Regions from separate parts of the Paenibacillus sp. cl6col genome, predicted to be linked through region 1. Evidence: riboswitches for the same ligand, from Rfam matches in the RefSeq annotation. Region 1 holds a riboswitch; the other holds the start of a gene.
The links. Region 1 has a riboswitch for glycine ahead of gcvT (glycine cleavage system aminomethyltransferase GcvT). Riboswitches for the same ligand answer to the same signal wherever they lie in the genome.

Region 1 (3,624 bases):
GATATGAGCAGGGATAATGTCTCTCAATATGTGCTTGTAATAGGGATAATGCGTACATCCTAACACAATCGTTCCATACTGATTCAAATCCAATCCAGCAAGCTTATGCACGAAGTAGTCTCCTATCACTCCCTTATCAAAGTTTAACTGCTCGCAATACTCTACCAATTCCGGCAAGGGAATCGAATCCACAATATGTTCTTCGTCAATTCGACTGACTAATGTATGGTATTTGTTCTGACTTAAGGTTAAAGCTGTCGCGAATACAAGCACACGTTTGCCATTGTCGCGGTTCATTTCCACGGCAGGCTTGACTGCTGGTTCCATCCCGATGATCGGAATGTCGTACTTCCGTCTTAGTTCTGACGCTGCGATGCTTGTCGCTGTATTGCACGCAATAACAAGCGCCTTCACATTGTGCTGCATGATGTCTTCCACAGCTGAATGTACATGGCGCATTACCTCGGATTGAGATTTCGTCCCATAAGGAACATGCAGCGTATCTGCATAAAATAAATATTGTTCATGCGGCATCTGCTTCATAGCCTCAGCCAACACGGTTATTCCACCGATTCCAGAATCAAAAAAAGCGATTGTCATTCCATTCACCTAGCATTCTTATTAACATTGCAACATCTAGTTGTCGATGCTTATATTGTACTCCTTTTCGGCGGTGAATCCTATCGAAATTTGTCAGATAACAAATGAAAAAACCTGCTGCACCAGCATGATACCGGTACAGCAGGTTCTTAGATTCTCAACCTATTGTTCCTTCAACTATTCATCTATCAGCTTCGTGTACTGCTCTGCATTCAGCAAGTGCTTCACAGCTTCCTCAACGCTGCCTTCTACTTCAACTTCTGCAATCCATCCATCTTCGTAGGGGCTGCTGTTCACAAGCTCTGGCGACGCTTCCAATCCATCATTGACCTTCGTAATTGTTCCGGATACCGGACAGTACAACTCAGATACAGTCTTCACCGATTCAATTGATCCCATGCTGTCCCCTGCGGACAAGCTGGTACCTACTGGCGGAAATTCGATGAATACGATGTCTCCCAGCTGGGATTGTGCATGATCTGTAATGCCAACCCGTACCGTATTGCCTTCTATGGCAACTACCCATTCATGCTCTTCACTATACAACAATCCATTCTTCACTTCGCTCATGTCAACGCCCCATTTCATTCATAATGTCATTCATCAGGCCGTCTATCCAATCGAGATCGTAAAAATGGACAGGAAGCGGCCTTGTCGCCTTGTTCTCTGTCCTCGGTACCTGAGAGTTCCCGTTCCTCCACAGCCACAACTGCGGTTGAACTTACCCCTTTGGCGGCATAGAAAATGCACTCTCCAGAGCTGCGTCAGAATGGCGGTTATGGAACCTGAGAGATTCATTGCCAATCGGCGGCTGGCAACTTGCTCCTTCGGTGTTGACAATCGCAATTGTCAAACTCTCCCGACCTTCCTCGTTCGCGAATTACGATTAAACTGGGTAATTATAACACCATTAGATTATTGCAAGATATGCATGATTGTCAATATGACAAGCTATGAAATCAGTTGTGAAGAAAATATCAATTGACAAAGTGTGGAAAGCTCAACTAATGTAGAGATGACAGCTGAAAATGGCGAATGATGGTAAAGGGAGAGACTGCTGAGACATAGCGGCGCCGAAGGAGTAAGCCTGAATGGGTGAATCTCTCAGGCAAAAGGACTTTTACCGGACGCACCTCTGGAGAGCACTGCTATTCATGAAAACGAATACAGTCACCCAAGGGGAAAGTCGATGGTAGACACGGAAACAAACAATTTGTTTGCGACAATCGGCGACACTCTCAGGTACAAAGGACAGAGCGAGAGAATGAGAGGATGCGATGCATCCACTTTTCTTTCGGCTGTCCTTTTTATGTACGTATACCGATGATTAGTCCAAATACGCGTATCGAGGTGAATTCATGAGTCAATTGAAGAGAACGCCAATATTTGATCAATACTCTGCTTATCCGGGTGCACGCTGCATTGACTTCGGCGGCTGGGAGCTCCCTGTTCAATTTATCGGCATTCAGCGAGAGCATGAAGCAGTTCGTACACATGCAGGTCTATTCGATGTCTCCCATATGGGTGAATTTATCGTAAGCGGCCCTGCCTCCCTGACATTTCTTCAACAGATGACAACAAATGATGTATCGCGGCTCGAGGATGGCAAAGCACAATATACGCTGATGTGCTACCCTGACGGAGGAGTTGTCGATGATATTCTCATTTATCAGATGAAGAGCGACCGTTACATGCTCGTCGTTAATGCCTCCAACATCGATAAAGACTACGCATGGCTGCAGAAGCACCTGATTCATGGCGTTACCTTGACCAATGTATCGAATCGCACAGCATTGCTTGCCCTTCAAGGGCCGAATGCCCAAGCTATTCTTGCTGCGGTAACTGAGGCACCTATTGATTCGCTCGCTCCATTCCATTTCCTATCGGATGCACAAGTCTGCGGCGTATCAACATTGCTGTCTCGCTCAGGCTATACCGGTGAAGATGGCTTCGAACTCTACTTGTCCGCAGAGGATGCAGCACACGTATGGAATGAGCTGATTCGCGCGGGCGAACCGTTCGGCTTGCTCCCAGCAGGGCTTGGTGCTAGAGACACCTTGCGCTTCGAGGCACGTCTGCCCCTCTATGGACAAGAAATTACAGCCGATATCTCGCCGCTTGAGGCAGGGCTAGCACGATTCGTCAAGCTGGATAAGGGCGACTTCATCGGCCGTGTAGCATTAACGAAGCAGAAGACCGATGGACCGGCACGAAAGCTGGTCGGCATCGAGATGATCGACAAAGGCATTCCTCGCTCCCATTATCCAGTGCTTGCAGATGGGCGCGTGATCGGAGAAGTTACAACAGGAACACAGTCGCCGACATTAAAACGCAATCTAGGGCTGGCCTTGATTGAATCCGCATTCTCTGAATTGGATACAGAAATTCTTGTCGAAATTCGCGGCAAGCAGTTGAAAGCCCGCGTCGTCTCGACTCCATTTTATAAACGAATCCCGACCCCTGCCAAAGGAGCGAATCCATCATGAAGCATCGTTACATTCCAGTAACGGAACAAGATCAGGCTGACATGCTGCAGCAGATCGGCATCTCTTCCATTGACGAGCTATTCCGCGATATCCCAGCCTCCATTCGTTACAATGGAGTACTGCCAATGTCTGAACCATTAGATGAAGCAGCCATGATGAAGCATATGAAGGAATTGGCCTCCCGCAATGCTAACAGTGAGAGCCATACCAGCTTCCTTGGTGCTGGCATATACGATCATCATATCCCTGTAGTCATTCAGCATCTAGTTTCTAGATCAGAGTTCTATACAGCCTATACACCCTATCAGCCTGAAATCAGTCAGGGTGAATTGCAAGCAATCTTTGAATTTCAATCCTATATATGCGAGTTGACTGGTATGGCTGTTGCCAATGCCAGCATGTATGATGGCGCTACTGCACTTGCAGAAGCTGGGGCACTGGCGGTTGGCGCAACGAAGCGCAAACAGCTTGTCATCTCGAGCACTGTCCATCCAGAAGCGAGACAGATTGTTCGCACAATGGCTCGAGGACTTAATGT
Region 2 (3,624 bases), 160 kb from region 1:
ACGCGAATCAAACTGTCAATTAGATGCACAAGATAGGCAAAAGGTTTCATTAAACGCAAAAAAACTGCCAAATGTTCACTTTCATGCATTTGGCAGTTTACTTAAGAACAGGAATCGCTTCCTGCTTCTATTTATTTTTCGGATTCCCTATGCTTCCAATATAGACGCGTCTCAGACACGACGACTCCAGACAAACCGAGCAGTGCAACTAAGTTCGGCAGCGCCATTAATCCATTTACAATATCAGCAAGCTTCCATATCATATCCAGCTTGATAAATGCCCCAAAGCCAATGATCGCAATGAACACAAGGCGGTACGGCAGAATCGATTTGACACCGAACAAATAAACCATGCACCGTTCGCCGTAATAGTTCCAGCCAAGAATCGTCGTGAATGCAAATAAAATCAAGCAAAACATAAGAATGAGGGAACCGTATGGCAGCGCAGCATCAAATGCTGCCTGTGTCATGGCCGCTCCTTCCATTGGGCCATTCCATACACCCGTTACAATCAATGTTAATCCTGTAAGCGAGCAGACGATGATCGTATCGATGAATGTTCCAGTCATTGATATGAGTCCTTGCTCAGCCGGCCATTTCACCTTCGCAGCCGCGGCCGCAATCGGTGCGCTTCCGAGACCTGATTCATTGGAGAATACACCTCTTGCAATCCCGTTGCGGATCGCCATCATAACCGTTGCTCCCAAGAAGCCGCCTCCTGCTGCTGTTACATTGAACGCGCCATGGAAAATCAACGACAGTGCGTGCGGTATCTGATCCGCAAATGCAATAAGCACCACAAAACTCGCGATAAAATAGATAATAGCCATGACAGGAACAATTGTCGTCGTCACATGCGATATACTCTGAATCCCGCCAATTGTAACAAGTGCGGTCACGATAGTGACGATTGCCGCAGTGACTACTGCAGGCACTCCAAGGCTTGCTTCTGTAGATGTGACGATCGCATTAATTTGCGGAAATGTACCTATTCCAAGTAAGGCAACCAACACCCCGCTAATCGCGAAGAATACAGCAAGCGGCTTGAATTTCATGCCAAGCCCCTTCTCAATATAATACATTGGGCCACCTAGCACTTGTCCATTGTCATCAATGTTGCGATACTTGACAGCAAGCAATCCCTCCGCATATTTGGTAGCCATTCCGAAGAATGCAGCAACCCACATCCAGAACAATGCACCGGGTCCACCCACCTTAATTGCAGTAGCAACCCCCACGATATTACCAGTTCCAATTGTCGCCGCCAACGCAGTAGCCAATGCACCGAAGCTGGATACATCCCCTTCTCCCTCATTCTTCGACTTGAATATTAACTTCAAGGCGAGCGGCAGGCGGAACAACTGCAGCCCTCCCAAGCGGATCGTTAATAAAATTCCCGTTCCTACTAATAAAATAAGAAGCGGTGCTCCCCATACCATGTTGTTCAATTTGTCTAACCATTGTTCCATCATTGTCAAATCAGTTCCCCTCTTTGTGAATAATAAAAAGAGTCAAATCGAATGATTTGACCCTGGGGACATGTGTGCAGAATAAATAACCTGACGTAAGTGACATACCTAAATAAGATCATCATACCAATGACTTACGATTTTTCTACGCTTCTGCATCCCTGTCCTTTTACCTGAGAGTTTTAACGAATCCACGAGAATCAAATTCGTCTTGCCCCTTCGGTGCCCCAATCATGGAGTCTCTCCAGAGTCCTGTCCATTTACGGTCCTGCTTATACGTATTCGAGCTCAAGGTTCGATATGCCTAAGCGCCTGAGAGCTTACCCCTTCGGCTAGACGATTCGTCTATCTCCCGCAAACTTCATCCAGTTATAAAGTTGTAGGTAACATTATAGTAGACACACTATCATTGTGCAATGATCCACTGCATTGTAATTTATCCCATACCATCTATCACACATGTGCTCGTTGACTGTAATATAGGGATCTGGCCTCATTTAATAAATGAATGAGTTCACTCACATTCTGCACATTCGTATCGTAATTGGTAAAGCATGCACGCAGCGTTGGTACACCATGAATGGTAAATACGGATAGCCACACTTTCCCTGTGCTCAATACGTGTTGATTCACAAATAGAGCGAAGTCCTGGTCGTTTCGTGTCCATGCTTTTTGATCAAGAAAGCAAATGACAGGCAGCACGGTATCATTGGCAACTGTCCAGCCAGATCGCATTAATTCTTCTCGGAATAGCTTGCCCATTTCAACTTGATGTCGCAAGACAGCCCGATATCCTTCCCAACCCGCTGTAGCCAGGGATAAATACAGCTTCAATCCTATAAATCTCCGTGACCATTGAATGGAATGCGTATATGGATCAATCGTGGGCAACTCCTCACCCTCCTTCGGCATATAATCTGCCGTTATACGGAAGGTTTCATTCAATATACGTGAATGCCGTGTGAAGTACATGCCCGCCCCCATCGGAACGGACAGCCACTTATGTGCATCAAACGCGATTGAATCTGCTTGCTGGATACCATCTATATGGGAGGACAGCTCGGAATCCAATACGATTGCACCGCCATAAGCAGCATCCACATGAAGCCACATCTGTTCATGCTCCGCTATTGCTGCGATGTCCATTAACGGATCAATTGCACCGGCTCCCGTCGTTCCCGCTGTAGCAATAATAAGAAATGGGGCTAAACCTTGCGCGCGGTCTGTACGTATTTGTTCTGATAACGCGTCTATATCCATTTGCAAGGAATCGTTCGTACGAATGGAGCGAATTGAATTCGTTCCAAGCCCGCAGGAACGAGCCGCTTTCACCAATGAATGATGACTCTCTTCAGAAGCATACAGAATGGGTGGCTTCTCCAGAGCTGCTAATCCGTCTGTTGCATACTTTGGAAAATGATAAGATAGAGCCGTTAAGACTGCAGTCAAATTAGCTTCCGCTCCCCCAGTCGTGAAAGTTCCATCAGCAACATCACGCGGGTAACCAAATTGAACGGCGAGTTCACGCAGTACGTAATTCTCAATTTCTACGGCAAACGGTGCATGACTCCATGCAGCAAGCTGGGGGTTAAACGCCGCTGTTATCGTGTCTGCCATAATTCCCATAAAGTTCGGGCGTGGATTGTATAAGCCATAATATCCTGGATGTGCTGTGTGCACTTGATATCGACGCAGTCCTTCTATAACATGCTGAACCGCAGTTTGAGGCTTGACAGGAGCAGCAAAGTCAATTTGCTCCGCATACTGTACGATTTCTAACGGGATTAATTCTGGAGTAACTACTACCTCGTCGGTGTATGATAGATACTGACAGATCTTCTCTAACGTATATGAGCCTAGCATGTGCTGTTCCTCAGTTGATAGATCCAAGATCGGATTCTGTCTAAGCATACGGATTCCAGCAACTCCCTTCCACTGTTCAATTCAAGAAAGATGTTCCAATTGAATAATAGCTTACCGACCAAGACGATAATTGAACAGGTACAGTTTATTAGCCCGCTATGAGGTCAGGCCATTTATCCCCCTATTATACATACCGTCCTACCATTTACATCGTATTTTGAATATGAGCGCAAGATTTCGAAATCTCAACTCAAAAAAACCGCCCCTATTTCCTAGAGACGGTGTCTATTGC

Region 2: another riboswitch for glycine. It lies ahead of BLS15_RS22340 (alanine/glycine:cation symporter family protein); the one in region 1 lies ahead of gcvT (glycine cleavage system aminomethyltransferase GcvT).

What each region holds. Positions count from the first base shown of each region.
Region 1 is NZ_FNAZ01000009.1:81,764-85,387, reverse strand. It holds gene murI (glutamate racemase) at 1-600, opposite strand, end outside; gene gcvH (glycine cleavage system protein GcvH) at 778-1,170, opposite strand; glycine riboswitch at 1,364-1,472, opposite strand; glycine riboswitch at 1,636-1,730, shown strand; gene gcvT (glycine cleavage system aminomethyltransferase GcvT) at 1,959-3,086, shown strand; gene gcvPA (aminomethyl-transferring glycine dehydrogenase subunit GcvPA) at 3,083-3,624, shown strand, end outside.
Region 2 is NZ_FNAZ01000009.1:237,953-241,576, reverse strand. It holds gene BLS15_RS22340 (alanine/glycine:cation symporter family protein) at 132-1,472, opposite strand; glycine riboswitch at 1,621-1,727, opposite strand; gene BLS15_RS22335 (pyridoxal phosphate-dependent decarboxylase family protein) at 1,923-3,380, opposite strand.